Regions from separate parts of the Bacillus sp. F9_6S_D1_P_5 genome, predicted to be linked through region 2. Evidence: riboswitches for the same ligand, from Rfam matches in the RefSeq annotation. Region 2 holds a riboswitch; the other holds the start of a gene.

Evidence for each region. Region 2 has a riboswitch for lysine ahead of ACUXEY_RS17475 (amino acid permease). Riboswitches for the same ligand answer to the same signal wherever they lie in the genome.
Region 1: it holds a riboswitch for lysine, as region 2 does, so the genes downstream of both, ACUXEY_RS10445 (aspartate kinase) here and ACUXEY_RS17475 (amino acid permease) in region 2, are expected to answer to the same signal.

Annotation. Positions count from the first base shown of each region.
Region 1 covers NZ_JBTREW010000007.1:43,473-51,670, reverse strand. Annotated here, with positions in the region: gene ACUXEY_RS10475 (S-layer homology domain-containing protein) at 1-846, opposite strand, end outside; gene ACUXEY_RS10470 (N-acetylmuramoyl-L-alanine amidase) at 1,101-2,348, opposite strand; gene ACUXEY_RS10465 (8-oxo-dGTP diphosphatase) at 2,517-3,002, shown strand; gene ACUXEY_RS10460 (YndJ family protein) at 3,031-4,656, opposite strand; gene ACUXEY_RS10455 (DUF4166 domain-containing protein) at 4,662-5,273, opposite strand; gene ACUXEY_RS10450 (DoxX-like family protein) at 5,277-6,185, opposite strand; lysine riboswitch at 6,377-6,563, shown strand; gene ACUXEY_RS10445 (aspartate kinase) at 6,763-7,992, shown strand.
Region 2 covers NZ_JBTREW010000013.1:110,505-118,702, forward strand. Annotated here, with positions in the region: gene ACUXEY_RS17470 (ABC transporter permease) at 1-779, opposite strand, end outside; gene ACUXEY_RS17475 (amino acid permease) at 840-2,264, opposite strand; lysine riboswitch at 2,411-2,597, opposite strand; gene ACUXEY_RS17480 (DUF3626 domain-containing protein) at 2,906-3,997, shown strand; gene gapN (NADP-dependent glyceraldehyde-3-phosphate dehydrogenase) at 4,072-5,511, opposite strand; gene ACUXEY_RS17490 (ABC transporter ATP-binding protein) at 6,107-7,867, shown strand; gene ACUXEY_RS17495 (ABC transporter ATP-binding protein) at 7,864-8,198, shown strand, end outside.

The DNA of each region.
Region 1 (8,198 bases), on a different contig from region 2:
ATATGCAATTTCTGATTTCCCGTAACCAGATTCTAAGATTGCATGTGCAGCTAAGTATAATGCGCTCACACCATACTCATTTTGTGCTTGAATAAAATCTTTACCCGTTCCAATAAGCGGACTGTCAGGATGATACTTTCCAATGAAATTATCAATCTCTTGTGCTGTTACGTTAGATGGTAATGTTACATTTAGATTAATGTACGATGGCTGTTCAACAGGAACATCCTTTTTAATTTGCATCGCTTTATATAATAGTTGTGCATAGCTTTCACGTGTTAATACACCTGATGGATCAAATCCTCCAAGGTTATTCCCTGCTGCTACACCATTTGATTGCAATGCACTAATTGATTCTTTCGCCCACCAATATGTTGCATCTATATCATTAAATGTATGTGGTGCTTTAACTTCTAATTTAAATGCTTTTTGCAAAATAACAGACATCTCAGCACGAGTTAACGATTCTTTCGGTCTAAACGTCCCTTTACCATCACCTACAAAAATCCCCATATCTGTTAGCGCTAAAATTTCTTTTTGGAACATCGTCGTTCCTGCACTAATATCAGAGTATGGATTTTTATAATCGCTTTTTGCTTCTGGTTTTAATGCGCGATACATTAATGCTGCTACTTGCTCACGAGTTACAACATCTCCAAAGCCAAATTTACCATTATCGTAACCTGCAATAACCCCTTTTGACGTTAAATCATTAATCGCTTCAAGTGCCCAATGATTTTTCGGAACGTCTGGAAATTCTTTTGTAGATGCAAACGAAGTTGCCGGAGCCATCACTACTTGAAGTGCGACTGTCACTGCTAACACATTAGAAATAACTTTTTTCATAATTTTTTAACACGTTATGTATATGCTTGTCCCGTGTTAACTTGCCTCCCTTTATCGTATAATTTTCCCTATTAAACTAACAAACTCTTAATTAGTCAACAGTAAAAGTATACGTGATAAAAATAAACTAATCTACCATTATTTTATTTATAATTAGCATAATACGATGTATCTTTTTATTCCGATATAAAATTACAAAAGTTCACACGAAAAGCCCATCTCTATATAGACGATGGGCTTATCAATCAACATTGTTATTTAGCTAAACGATATTTGGAAACATCGAAACCTTTCCATTCATAATAATCTAAAATACCAGCATAAACTGCCTCAGCAGCAATTTGTCTTCCTGATTCAGTAGCTAATTTACCATTATCTATATCATTATCAATAAAGGCAAGCTCTGTTAAAACTGCTGGTACTGTATTATTATTTACTACATAAAGTGAGTGATCGTCTTTTATCTTTCTATCTCTTGTATGTAGTGCTTCTACTACTCTATTTTGAATTTTCTTCGCTAATACTTCGCTATCCTTTTCAATCTGTGTCTCTTCTCCACGCTTGGATTTTTTATAATAATATGTTTCCGTTCCATGACCATCATGTTTTTCAGAAGAATTTGCATGAATGCTTACAAATATATCCGCATTGTTCTCTTGACCAAATTTCACTCGATTCGCAAGAGATTCATTTTTGTTACTTCCTGGATTTCCGTTCTCTTCACGTGTTAACAAAGCTTTTAAAGGTGTATTTTTTTCTAGCAACTTCTGTAATCTTAAAGATGTATCAAATACAATTTTACTTTCTTCTACACCTTGTCCTGGATTCCCTGGATCAAATCCTCCATGACCAGGATCAATAATAACTACCTTTTCTACTAAAGGGTTTCCTATTTTAAGCGAATCTGCTTTTTTAATAAATTGAGCTGCTTCTGCTTTAGTTAGAATTTTCTTAGGTTCCCATTTGTCACCAGTACCAACTGAAATCCCTAATTCAACTAAGATGTTAGCTTTTTCTTTACCCCAGTTTAATGTTTCTAAATCTTTGAATTTAGTTGCTGGAGTACCGTTTACTTTAGACTCTAATTTGTAAGCTTCTACAAGAAGAGATGCCATTGAAACACGGTCGATTTTTCCATTTGGATCGAATACGCCTTCGCCTTTTCCTTTAACAACGCCAGCTTTTTCTACAGCTGCGATGAATGGAGTATACCATTGTTTTTGAGAATCGCCGAAAGATGGTTTAGCATCTTTATCGAATGGTAAGTTTAAGATTTTAACCATCATTGTAGCTGCTTCTGCACGAGTGATCTCTTTTCCAGGCTCGAACATTCCTTTCTCGTTACCTGTAACTGCGCCTTTTGCTGCTAAGTAGTTAATAGAATCTTCTGCCCAGTGCCCTGCTTGGACATCTGGAAACGTTTTTGTTTGTGCGAAACTACTAGATGAATAAGATAATATACTAGCTGCAATTAATCCTGCTGCGATTATTCTATTTTTCATAGAATATATTCCCCTCTCAAGTACAATGTATTTATGTAACAGACTAATTATAGTTCTGAAAATTAGTAATAGTCAATTGTAATTTGTATAATTTTGTATTATTATTGTATTTTTTGTCATATATAACTATAGTTAAAAACTATAAGGTTTTAAAAGGGAGAGATTCGTATGAGCAACAATTGGAAAGATATAGAACACCGTATTTACACGATGTGTATGATTCAGCGGAATAACGAAGTATTGCTAATACAGCGCCCCGATCATCTAGGCTTCCCTGGCTACATCGCTCCTGGCGGAAAAGTAGATTTCCCAGAAAGTATCGTTCAAGCTGCTAAACGAGAAGTAAAAGAAGAAACTGGATTACTTGTTTCAAATTTAACTTTTAAGGGATTAGATGAATACGTAAATCCGAAAGAAAATGTTCGATATATGGTATTTAATTATTGGACAGACTCATTTGAAGGCGAACTTCTTATGAATCCTCCAGAGGGCGAATTATTATGGGTACCAATCGATACAGCATTAAATCTTCCTATGCAAAATTGGTTTAAAGAGAGATTCCCATTATTTTTTGAAAAAGGTACGTTTGAAATTCAACGTGTTTGGGACCGCGACTTAGATAAACAAGTTGCTATGACAATTACGCATACGTAAAAAAGCTTGGAATCTCTCCAAGCTTTTCTTACTTCTCCTCTTTTTTCTTAATCTTATAATCAATTTCTAAAAACTTAACTCCAAATATCCACATTCTATGATTAGCTTCTAATATGTGATCCGTGTTCTCTTTAATAATAAAAGTCTCTGCTAACGGTAAACGTATTGTAAAGAAACGAGTATGTAAATAAATCCCCTCATCTCCCTTCCCATTTCTTCTCAGCTTACTAGTAATGATTAAATCATTACTCTTATTACATACTTTCAAAATCCCTGTCATATTCGAATATGGCAAAGGTAATGCAATATTCATATACGTCTCGTCCTCATATGTATGTTTTGAGTAAAGAGCTACAAAAATAGATTCTTCTGCTTCATTTTTTCTTAGCCAAGCCCTTACATTCTCTCTCCCATCCTTCTCATCTATTACCCCGATGATAGAGCCATGCATCATTTCCCACTTGCCGCCCATTCCTAAATGTATTTGCCCTATACGTTTACTCATTTTCTCATAGCAAAATGCTACCGGACGGAACCAGCGAGTCCATTTAATATGTGATTGTAACTCATACTCTTTTGTATTTTCATAAAAGCGAATAATACTTAAAGGAATCTTCGTCACGTCAAATGCCTCACTATGAAAATCATTCATATTATCAACTAAACCTTTGTATTCTTTACTATCTATTAAATTTCTGTTATGTAAAAATGCTTCACCAACTGTCGCATTTCCTCTTAACCCGCTCATTGGCTTCCCGTAATATTTATAATTTGGAGCACTATTTTCAATCATCCAGCCGACAAATGCTGGTAACGCTACTCCAATTCCATTGACAACACCGTGAATCCAAACCATTTGAGCAATTGTAATCGTCATTACATGTTTCAAATTCCCATACGAATATATAAGTGAAAACATAATTGTTACCATGAGTGTGCTAGACGATATGATCAGGAGAATCTTTGCACTAATAGCATTAAATTTCGTGCGCCAAACATAAATACCATACACATAAATCGCACATAAATATAGCAACACAGCAAAAAATTCAAATACCCTTGAGTATGTAATCCCGATCGCAACTGACATAGGTGAAATGACGATGACAAACATAATGGCATCATATACTTTACTTCTCTTTTCTCTTTTTCTCCCAATTAAACCAGCTGATAACGGCAATAGAAATGCCGAATAATGAAAATGTGCAGCTGTGAGTAAAACAATGTCAGAACTAAAGTGCATAATGGAGAGTTTTGATACAGAAGCAAAAAACCAAAAACCACCTAAAAACAAATATATAAACGCACTATCGATAGCTGTCTCTTCTAGCGGTTTCCATCCTCTTTCTAGTAATCTACTCACACCAAATAATGTAACAATTCCTGTATATACAAACCAAAGTAACGCAAAAAAATAGTGGTTTGTTACGAAAGCTAACATTGCACTAATTGCTGCGATTGGATATAACAACGATATAAATTTATAAAAAAACATATATGATCCATTTCTTGTTTTCTTATCAATGATGCAAAATGACATCGGTATAAATAACAAAATAGATAATAAAATAATTGCTTCAACTGGGTTTACATTTGACCACTCACATATTAGAAAAATAATATAACAAGCAAGTCCAACTATTATATTTTTCATATCATTTATTTCCTTTCCACAAATGTCCCCTTATATGAAAATAATGAACCAATTAACGGATTTCGTACTTGTACATGAATTCGAAAGCATTGCCTTGTTTCATCATAACTTTCTACAATGTCGGCCTCTCCATATAAGAATCTAGGCAACGGGACTTTTCTTCCAAACATGTAAAACCATTGTTTCTTTGAAGAAATATGCATTGCCCCCACTTCATCAATATGAAAATTCAGAGTAGAAACAAGTATGTGTGGTTCACCAAAATAATCCACAATTTCATTATTCTCTTCATCCCACTGCATAACAGCGTTAAAATATCTTTTTTTATTTTGAAAATAAAAAGTACGATTCCATCGTACAAATTCATTTCCATTTTCATCTCGCTCAGCGGTATTATGTATTGTAAATGGCACTTCCTTCCCCCGCTCAGAGAAAAACATTCTAAACTTCGATGCAATTTTTAATATCAATTTTACGAAAAAAGAACCTCCGTAAATTTCATCCATATTTCCTTCTCCAGTAAAGCTATTTTCTTCCGTAATTTCATAGCGTTTCTGTAATTTCGGATGAAGTTTTGTATAAGAATCCCCTAATAGTCTTTCATACATATTAGCCATACATTATTCCTTTCTTTTCCTCTTGCAATTTTTTGCACTTGGCAAATTCGCACTATTTATATAACCGACAATTGATAACCCCATTAGTAGAACGTTTAATGTAATTGGATTAAACGGCTCTGTAAAGCTTGCGACATTCGTAAATCCTGCCGCTATCGTTAAAGCTATTAACATAAAAATATGTACGATAAATACTTTTCGTTTTTGAAATGGCAACAGCCATAGGACACCAAAAATAATTTCTAGTAATCCAATTATTTTAACTAGAAAAATACTATGCGCAGTTGAACCAATTATCACAGACAACATTTTTACTTCTTCTGAATGAGTAAACACTAGTTTCGGCACTATCCCTTGATACATCCATACAAAAGCAATAAAAAAACATACGAGCCAATATGTCATTGTTCTTCTAATTAGTAACCTTGGATGGAGTCCCTTTTCTAACCATAACTTTAAAGCATCAAAACTCCAAGCAGTCGCCCAGCCTAATAACGGCCGAAATATATAGAAATCTATTACATTCCCTATACGACCAAACCTCGTATCATAATCATATTGCGTCTCAAAATGAATGTGTTCTTTACGCGGTGTATACTTCCAATAACCACGCCCTGTTTGAATAAGAGATAATCTATTATCCGTCCAAAATTTTAAAGAAGAAATACGTTCTCCCGTTTCTTTTCTTATTTCACCTATCGATTCCCCTTCACCAGCTATTTCAAGTCCAAATCCGATTTTTGTTTTATATAAAAACTTCTGTGGTTCTCCTTCTTTTTTCTCTAAATACGAAATTTCAGTAAAGCGGGCATCCCATTCTGTATGTATACGTGGTTCTTGCGTGTATTCCCATAATTTCTCCATTGTTGTGTTCATTTCTGCCGAAACATAAATAGGCTTTTTCCTCTTCATTCTTCCACCTCCAATGCACTATAATTTTAATGTACATGCAATGAATTTATTTTGCTACATTTTTCACAAACTCCCTTTATAAAAGAAAGAATTTTTAAAATTTATACAAAACACTTGATTCCCCGAAAAATTTAAATTATTATAAAACAAATGTTACCAACAACTTCATAAATCAAACACTCTCGCCTAAAACGTGAGATAGAGGTTGCGATACTTATGAGTATTCTAATGGAGACACAGAGATGTCTATGAAATTAGATGAAAGGAAGTATTGCCGAAATCGATAATTTTCTCTGCATTTATCGATTGGGGCTGTTTTCGAATAGAAACAGAACTGTCATATGTACAGACGTGTACGTATGAAGAGCTATCTACAAAAAAGAGATATCATTTTTATGATATTCCTTTTTTGGCGGTTTTTTTATTAGCTCCGTTTTCTGTTTCCCTTTTCCTGTAACAGCACCATCCTCACTTATTTGAGATGGTGTTTTTTGTTTTTCTCTGGTAACTACAGGAATATTGGGATTAATATATGTCCTGATCTATTCTTAAAAATGGATGAAAGAAGGAATTCGTAATGGAAACGATTGTACAAAAATTTGGTGGCACTTCTGTTGGAAGTGTTGAGCGTATTCAACATGTAGCAAATTTAATTATTGAAGAATATGAACGAGGACATAGTATCGTCTCTGTCGTTTCAGCAATGGGAAAAAGTACAGATGAACTTGTCGCACTTGCTAACGCTATTACAGAAAATCCAAGTAAACGCGAAATGGATATGCTTCTATCAACAGGAGAGCAAGTGACTATTTCATTATTAACGATGGCACTACAAGCAAAAGGTTATAACGCAATTTCATTAACAGGATGGCAAGCTGGTATTACAACAGAATCTGTACATAGTAGTGCACGGATTACTGATATTCAGACAGATCGAATTCAATCTTATCTTACTGAAGGTACGATCGTTATTGTAGCTGGATTCCAAGGAATGAGTGAAAATCATGAAATTACAACGCTTGGACGCGGTGGTTCTGATACGACTGCTGTTGCATTAGCTGCTGCACTGAAAGCAAAAAAATGTGATATTTACACAGATGTGACCGGCGTATATACGACAGATCCACGAGTTGTAAAAGATGCTTATAAATTAGATGCAATTTCTTATGACGAAATGTTAGAACTTGCAAACCTCGGTGCTGGTGTATTACACCCGCGTGCTGTTGAGTTTGCTAAAAATCATAATGTCATTTTAGAAGTTCGCTCAAGTATGGAACAAGAAAACGGAACAATTGTAAAAGGAGAATGTAACATGGAACAACAATCAATCGTTAAAGGTATTGCATTTGAAGATAATATTACACGCGTCACAATGAAAGGATTGGAACAAGGTGCACTTTCAACAGTTTTCTCTACATTAGCAGCGGCACATATTAATGTAGACATCATCATTCAAAGTATTACAAATGAAGGAACTGTTCATCTCTCCTTCTCAATCCATTCTAATGATTTAAAAGAAACATTAGAGGTATTAGAACAAAATCAAGAAACACTTCACTATGAATCTGTAGAATATGAAAATCATTTAGCAAAAGTATCAATTGTAGGATCTGGTATGGTCTCTAATCCTGGTGTTGCTGCGAATATGTTCACTACTTTAAAAGAAGAAAATATTCATATTAAAATGGTAAGTACATCAGAAATTAAAGTGTCTGTCGTTATTGACCGTCTTCATTTAGTAACAGGTGTTGAAGCGCTGCATCAATCATTTATGGCGAAAATTGAGCCTTTAGTGCAGATGAGTTAATTTCCACTAGTAAAACTTAAAACAAATTATATGAATCTATTTTCTTCCTATATAAATAGAAACAGGGTAGGACTATTTTGTTGGAAAGTCGAAGTTCTTTTAGTGAATAGCAATTACAGTATCAAATTCTTGAAACTACTTGAACATAATAAGTTCGCGCATATTTATATCATAGAGGGTTTACGACGTCTTGTTCGTTAACAAGA
Region 2 (8,198 bases):
TTTTTATGTAATAAAGGTTCAATCCAATTTGTAAGCCATTTTCTTTTATTTACTTGCTTATTCAGTTGCGGAACATCGGTAAAAATGCTAGCAAATTGATAAAAACGAACGTTCATTTTTTCTTCTTGTTCGATTATGTAATCCCACGGTATTCGTTTTGTTGGCTGCTTTTTCGTATATAAAAGCAGGAAAGCAAGTAGTAAGAGCAATCCGCCTAATATGAGAACATGTGCCGAGTAAAATAGCATGTAAATAATGAGTGCGTTACAAGCAATACGAATAATGAACCATATGTTTTTTTCATGGCTATCACGCCACATCCAATGTATGTACATGTTCCAAGCTTTCGTAATCATTAAAACGATAAAGATTGTACATAAGAAAGGTACCGTTACTTGTAATGATTGCATGGCAAGTGGAACAAGAATCAAGAACGTAAATAATAATGGGAAAAGCTGCATGATGAAATTATATAGAAGAGATTTTTTAAAATACGATGTTAGTTTCTCTTCTAATGCAAGCAAATAGACAGCATCAGGTTTTTGAATAAATGTACGGATAGGGCATCTCGTTATAATGAATGTAAGTACAATTGTGATAAGTAGTAAAGATATTCCTTTAGAAGGAGATGCTTTTAGAAACTGAGCATAGTAGTATGCACCAACGCATGAAATAAAGATAAAGCTATATAGTAAACCGTTAATCATACGTGCAAAGTATGTAATGATATTTTGCATATGTTGTTGGAAGCGACTGCTCCATAGCGATTCGATTGACATGTTTTTCACCTCTTTGTTCTATTATATATGTTTTACAAAAGAAAAAACGAGCAAATTGCGTTATGCAACTTGCCCGTTTTTCTTTTCGTTATTTTTTTTCTGATCACGATTCATTAATGGATAGAATGCAAAGCCGATTACGAATAAACCGATTCCGAGAAGGAATGTTTTTATATCGGCTGCACCCGTTTTAATAACCCATAGTGCGTAGCAAAGTGCGATTACTGCGACTATACCATCTGTAATTCTTGCCCGCATTTCATTTTTATATGTTTCACCAGTTGCGACTAGTTTTAACTGGAAGATTGGTGAAACGAGATATGGAATGAGGTAGGCCAATGTTGATACGGTAATAACGAATGTATAAGCTTCCGCAATTGTTCCTGATAATGTTGAGAATAAGAAAACTTGCGACATAATGTTTGTTAACCGTAATGAGTAAATCGGACTTCCTTTTTTATTCGTTTTCGTGAAGAAGGAAGGGAAGAAACCTTCTTTTGCTGCTTGATATGGTACTTCTGAGCTTAATAAAATCCAACCTAAGATAGAACCGAATAGGGAAGTAAGAGCAAGTAATGCCATCAGTTTCCCGCCGCCATGACCCATTGCAGCGTTTAGTGCGTCTGCTAATGGACGTTCAGAAGCTTGTAATTTATCAACGTGAAGTACACCCATTGTTAAAATTGTAATTCCTAAGTAAATCGCAACTGTAATAAGTAATCCCGCAACTGTTGCACGTTTTACCGTTTTTGGAGAAACAGCACGGTTTGATAAAAGAACCGCTGATTCAATTCCGATAAATGCCCAAAGCGTTGTAAGAGCAGCTAAGTTTACTTGTGAAAGTAGGCCGTGTGATGCACCTGATTTATCGATCATCGGTGTGTACCATTGTCCAAACTTAGAAGCTTCGAATGCAAATAACGTAACGACGATGAATAAAAGGAATCCAGTTACTTTCGTTGTTGTTGCTAAGAAGTTTAGCTTTCCAGCTCCGCTTACACCGTTCGTTAATATAATGTGAGTTCCCCAAAGTAAGATGGAACAAATCGTAAATGTAATTAGTTTTCCGACTTCTATGTTAAAAGAACCGATTGAAAATAGTAGTCGTGTATCTTTCATAATCGGGAAGAAGAGTGATAAATATCCCGCGAAAGATGTAATGATGGCAACGTTACTTGCCCAGTTTGCAACCCAATATCCCCATACCATACTGAAACCAGCCATTTTTTTCTTTTTTGGTGTTGAGAATAAAGCATATGCATGACTTTGTGGTCCTGTCGTTAAATCAGGACGACGAATTGCTAAATTACCGAAAACAAGAGCTAGCATTAAAACACCAAACCCTGTTGTTAACCAAGCTAAAGTGACACCGAGAGGACTTGCTGTTTGTGCTAACGTACTTGGCACCATGAAAATACCAGCGCCAACCATGTTACCGACAACGAAAGCTGTTAGTACCCAAAAGCCCCATTTTTTTTGTTGCATAGAAAATACCTCCAAAGTTAGTATAACCAAGTCAAGCGAGGAGATATGTATGTCTTCTTAGTAGAGAAGAGAAGTCCCAAACAAAACAAAAAAAGCACGTAATTTGCCGCTACATGCTTTCTATCTTATAAGAAACCCACGACATACCTCTCGATAGCTCTCCACAAACGAAACGTTTCGTTTGTGACAGTTCTGCACTTATTAAATGCAGACCCAGCAAGTGTGCATGGTGGACACGACTTACTTCGGCAATCATTCCTTTCTCATTCCTTCATCAATGCCACTACATCTCCTGAAATGATACTCTTAATGACTGCAACCTCTACCTCACCGAGATACGAATGAGGATTTAAATATTAAATTAACGTCTTTAAGAGTAACAAATGAATTTTTATACGTCAATGGATATATTAATAATCAGATTATAGAGAAGAGTTTGTGATTAAAAAGGGGTTAGGAAGGGCTATAGCGTTTATTCGTTATGCAGAAGAAATAGCGACAGAGTGAAGCACAAAGAATTTTGTCTGAAAATCTTAATCCGAAGCATCGGTTTTTTTAACAGGCTTTGTTTCATAAGAAGGAAAGAATAAGCTTTTCATTGAAATGATTAAGGTCATTTTAATGAAAGGAGAGGTTTGATTATGGAATTATCAAGATCTCAATTATTTGCTTTACAGTATATTTCAAAATATGCAGAGAACGAAAAACGTGAGGCTAAAGCAACAATTAATCATATACTTAAAATGTCTAATATTACAGATGAAATGTTTGAAGAAGCTGTCGTTCATTTAAAATCAAATGCGAGGATTGCTTTACACTTTCATCCAGATAGATTAGATTCGAACATGAAAAATATTGCTGAAGCACTGTTTGAGCAAGGAATATATAAAAGTCAGTTTGAAACATTGCTATCTAATGGAAGTGTGTCTGCTTATCCGGGTGGTGAACGTGACCTTTGGGAACAGAGAATATTTGGAGGCGCATATCAATTGGAAGGCGTAACGAATAATGAACGGCCCAAATATGGGGCGCTAAATTTAATGTTACATCCAGATGGGCCTGCCCCGCGCTTTGGATCATGTTATTTTCTCTTATCTCCAAAAGTTTCTTATCGCTCTACATATACGTATTTAGATTCGCATCAAGATCCAAAAGAAAAGGGTACTTATGAAGAGTTTGACATGATTTTAGCTGCTCTTTTGGAAGAGACATTCGTAAGAGATTTTGCAATTGGTGAAGGGAATTTGACTCCAACAAGATTCATTCATCATTTACTAGCTAACCTGGAAAGGCCGTTTATAGATTTCGTAAACAAAGAGTCAGCCCGTAATCTTAATCATTATATTGAAGCACAGATTCATGGAAATATTTCTCTTAAAGAAGACGTAGAAGTGCTTGTTGTAGATCCTTCATTTAAGGGGACGAATGTAGGTAGAAATTTAGAAGAAATTTGTTTGAAGTATTCTATTGATTTGTATTGGCACAAAGGTTTTGTACTTATGGTAGATGAAGTTCCGGTGGATTTTAGAGGTTCAAAAATGCCATCTTTGGCAAGACGTATTGCACGAAATAATTGTATTGATGCACATATAATTGGTTCTGCTGTAGTGGATTTGAAAAGTAATCCACTATCGTGGAGTGATCGCGGAACATATGAAGAGGTGCTTCAGGAATTAAAGTTATTATGGCATGTTTTAGTTCGATTTGGAAAACCAAATCGGAACTTGAAATAAATACGCCATTATTTTTGGAAGCATGTATTTAAAAAGAAGCTGATCTAAAACTAGATCAGCTTCTACATATAAGATTAAACTAAGTTTAATACAGTTACTTTTTCACGTGTCATAGACTCAAGGCTCTTACGAATACCTTGTGCGCCCATACCTGAACCTTTTACACCGATGAATGGGAAGTGGTCAGGGCCGCGCTCTGTGCGTCCGTTAATTTGAACAGAACCAGTTTCGATTTTGTTAGCAATTGCAAATGCTTTGTTAATGTCTTTTGTGAAGACACTTGCTTGTAAGCCGAACTCTGATTTGTTAGCAATCTCAATTGCTTGCTCATCTGAAGAAACACGGATGATTGGAAGGATTGGGCCGAATGGCTCTTCCCAAGCAACTTTCATTTCTTCTGTTACGTGGTCGATTAATGTTGGGTAAATTAAGTTACGCTCACGTTTGTTACCGATAACGATTGTAGCACCTTTTTCAACAGCATCGTCAACTAAACCTTGAACGAAGTCAGCAGACTTGTCGTCGATTAATGGAACGATTGTGCTGTCTTGTTCTGGAGATCCAACTGATAGTTCAGCTACTTGCGCTTTTAATAAGCTAACAAGCTCGTCTGCTACGTTTTCGTGTACAAGTACACGTTTAATAGCTGTACAACGTTGACCAGAGTAAGAGAATGCACCGCTTACGATATGGTTTGCAGCATCTTGTAAGTCAGCATCTTCACGAACGATACCAGGGTCTTTACCACCAAGTTCTAATACAAGTGGAATCATTGCAGCTTTTTTCGCTAAATGTTTACCTGTGTTTGTACCGCCTGTGAACGATACCATATTGATGCCTTCGTGCTCTACTAAGTAGTCACCAATTACAGAACCGCGTCCTGTCGCTACGTTTACAAGACCTTTTGGAAGACCGGCTTTATGAAGTGCTTCCACCATTTTAATACCACTAATTGCACCTTGAGTTGCTGGTTTGAAAATAACAGCGTTACCCATAATTAATGCTGGTGCAAGTTTTGCAGCAGATAAGTTTACTGGGTAGTTAAATGGTGCGATTGCCAATACAACACCAAGTGGTGCGCGTTGGATGATCGCAAGTTTCGATTTCGTTCCGCCAGGGAAGCTATCGCCCATCATGCTTTCTCCATGCATATGAAGAGCTTCTTCAATTGTGTAACGAATGAAATCAGCTGTACGAACAACTTCTTTCTTCGCATCTTTATATCCTTTACCGACTTCTTTCATAATGATATCGGCAATTTCATCTTGCATATTTACGAGCTCATCAGCCCATTTATATAAATATTTTGCGCGATCTTGTAGAGAAGCTTCAGCCCATGATTTTTGAGCTTCTTTTGCAGATGCAATTGCTTCATCTACTTCTCCGCGAGTAATTGCTTGTACTTGTCCAATTACTTCGTGTAAGTATGGAGATGGAATTTCGATTGTTTCTCCTGAAGAGCTTTCTCTCCATTCTCCGTTTAAATAAAATTTGTACGTATTGCTAGTTGTCATGATTAGTCCTCCTAAAATAGCAACTTGTAAGAGTGAGTATAAGGTGATTGTAGGGGGTTTGATAACATTTTTCAAATGAAATGTTTGTGAAAACGATTTCTTATTCTTTTTTTATTTTGTATGCCCTTTCTTACAGAACATTCTCTTATTTCAAAATGATGTAGCACATATTTTTATTCGGTGTGTAAAAAAACAATTGACAGAATACTCAATAAAGTTGTAAGATTATAAATGGAAAATAAATGAAGGGGGTGTGCGTAATGATTGTAATCGTAAATGTAATGGGCTTAGCTCTGTTAAATGGCAGAAAACATTCATATCATTACGCAACCCGTACGGATATATAGGGCATCTTTGTCTTATAAAAAGCGTACGTTGCGTATATCGTAACGTACGCTTTTTATGCATTCCTGTGCATATCGTCAAGCGGCGGTATGCTTTTTTTTGTTTATTTTCCCTTGTTTAGTTCCGATAAAAAACTTTGGAAGGTGGAAAAATGTGATGAGATTGTATGGGTTACGAAATGTAAATGTGATGGGTCTGGATAGCGGATAAAGAATGAGAGGTAAACGAGAACGAGAAGGGAGAGGTTACATTGTTATCAGTATTACTAAAGTTAAAATGGTTTTTTAAAGAGCATTGGAAGAGATATAGTATCGCCATTGGAGCTCTTTTAATTGTAAATATAGTTGAAGTCATTCCCCCGAAAGTGTTAGGGGTTACGATTGATAATATAAAAACAGGAACGTTATCGAACGATGCTATTATACAGTCTATTCTTATTTTAATAGGGGTTACGATCGTTGGATATGGTCTTACTTTCGTTTGGCAACATCAGTTGTTTGGTGGTGCATTCGTACTGGAGAAGACGATGCGCTCTAAATTTATGGGGCATTTACTTAAAATGACACCGACGTTTTATCAAAAAAATCGTACTGGTGATTTAATGGCGAGAGCGACAAATGATTTAAAAGCAATTGCTATGACAGCTGGTTTCGGTATATTAACGCTCGTGGATTCGAGTTTATATATGCTTACGATTGTCTTTATGATGGGATTTACAATTAGTTGGGAGCTTACATTTGCGGCACTTATACCGCTTCCGATTATGGCGTATGCGATGAATATATATGGAAAGAAATTGCATGAAAGATTTACAGTTGCGCAAGATGCTTTCGGTGATATGAACGATAAAGTACTAGAATCGATCGCTGGTGTACGCGTTATTCGTGCATACGTACAAGAAAATGCAGATCAAGAAAGATTTCATCATTTAGGAGATGACGTCTACGAAAAAAATATGAAGGTAGCTAGAATCGATGCATTATTCCAGCCGACTGTGAAAATGCTTGTTGGTCTTAGTTATTTAATCGGTTTAGTGTATGGCGCGTATCTTGTATTTCAATCGAAGGTGACACTTGGTGAACTCGTTTCATTTAACGTGTATTTAGGGATGATGATTTGGCCGATGTTTGCAATTGGCGAATTAATTAATGTTATGCAACGAGGAAATGCATCATTAGACCGTGTGAATGAAACGCTAGCGTATGAACCAGATGTAAAGGATCCGAAAAATCCAAAGCTTGTACAAGAGCCGGATTATATTCAGTTTGATGACGTTACCTTTTCATATCCTTCATCAACTGAAACAAATTTAAAGAAGGTTTCATTTACATTAAAACAAGGGGAAACGCTTGGTGTTGTCGGGAAAACAGGAAGTGGAAAAACGACGCTTGTCCGTCAGCTTCTTCGTCAATATCCACTTGGAGATGGGGATATTGCAGTCTCTGATGTGACGTTAGATAAAGTTACGAATGAAAATGTACTCGGCTGGATTGGATATGTACCTCAGGAACATATTTTATTCTCAAAAACAGCGAGGGAAAATATTTTATTCGGAAATAGGGCAGCGACGGAAGAAGAACTCGAGAAAGCAATTGAAATCGCGGCGTTCACAAAGGATTTAGAGTTTTTACCAGAAGGGTTAGAGACGCTCGTTGGAGAGAAGGGTGTTTCTTTATCAGGAGGGCAAAAACAAAGGATCTCGATTGCACGAGCTGTAATTCAAAATCCGGAAATATTAATTTTGGACGATTCTTTATCAGCTGTTGATGCTCGTACGGAAGCAGCAATCATTGAAAATATAAGAACAGAAAGAAGCGGAAAGACGACGATTATTACGACGCATCGTTTATCTGCTGTACAACATGCGGATTGGATTCTTGTTATGGATGAGGGGCAAGTAATGGAAGAAGGTACGCATGATCAGCTTATTAAAAGCGGGGGCTGGTATGCGGAGCAGTTTGAAAGACAACAAGGGGAAAGTGAAAGTGCGGATAGTGGGGTGAAAATATGAGCGTTTCAAAACGATTGTTTCAATATGCGATGAAAGTAAAAGGGACAATTTTTGCAGCGATGCTAATGTTATTTATTTTCGTCATCGCTGAGCTTGCTGGTCCTTTCGTCGCGAAAACGATGATTGACGATCATATCGTTGGAATAGAGAAACCTTGGTATGAAACAGAAAAGAGTGAAGAGGCTGTTTCGTATAATGGCGCCTTTTATAAGCGAAGCGATCGCTTCCAGGAAGGTGAGAAAAAAGGGAAAGAAGTACGCGTGATGCAAGTCGGTTTTCAATATTACTTTGTACCGAACAAAGTGAATGCTGAAGGATCACGTTCTGTAAA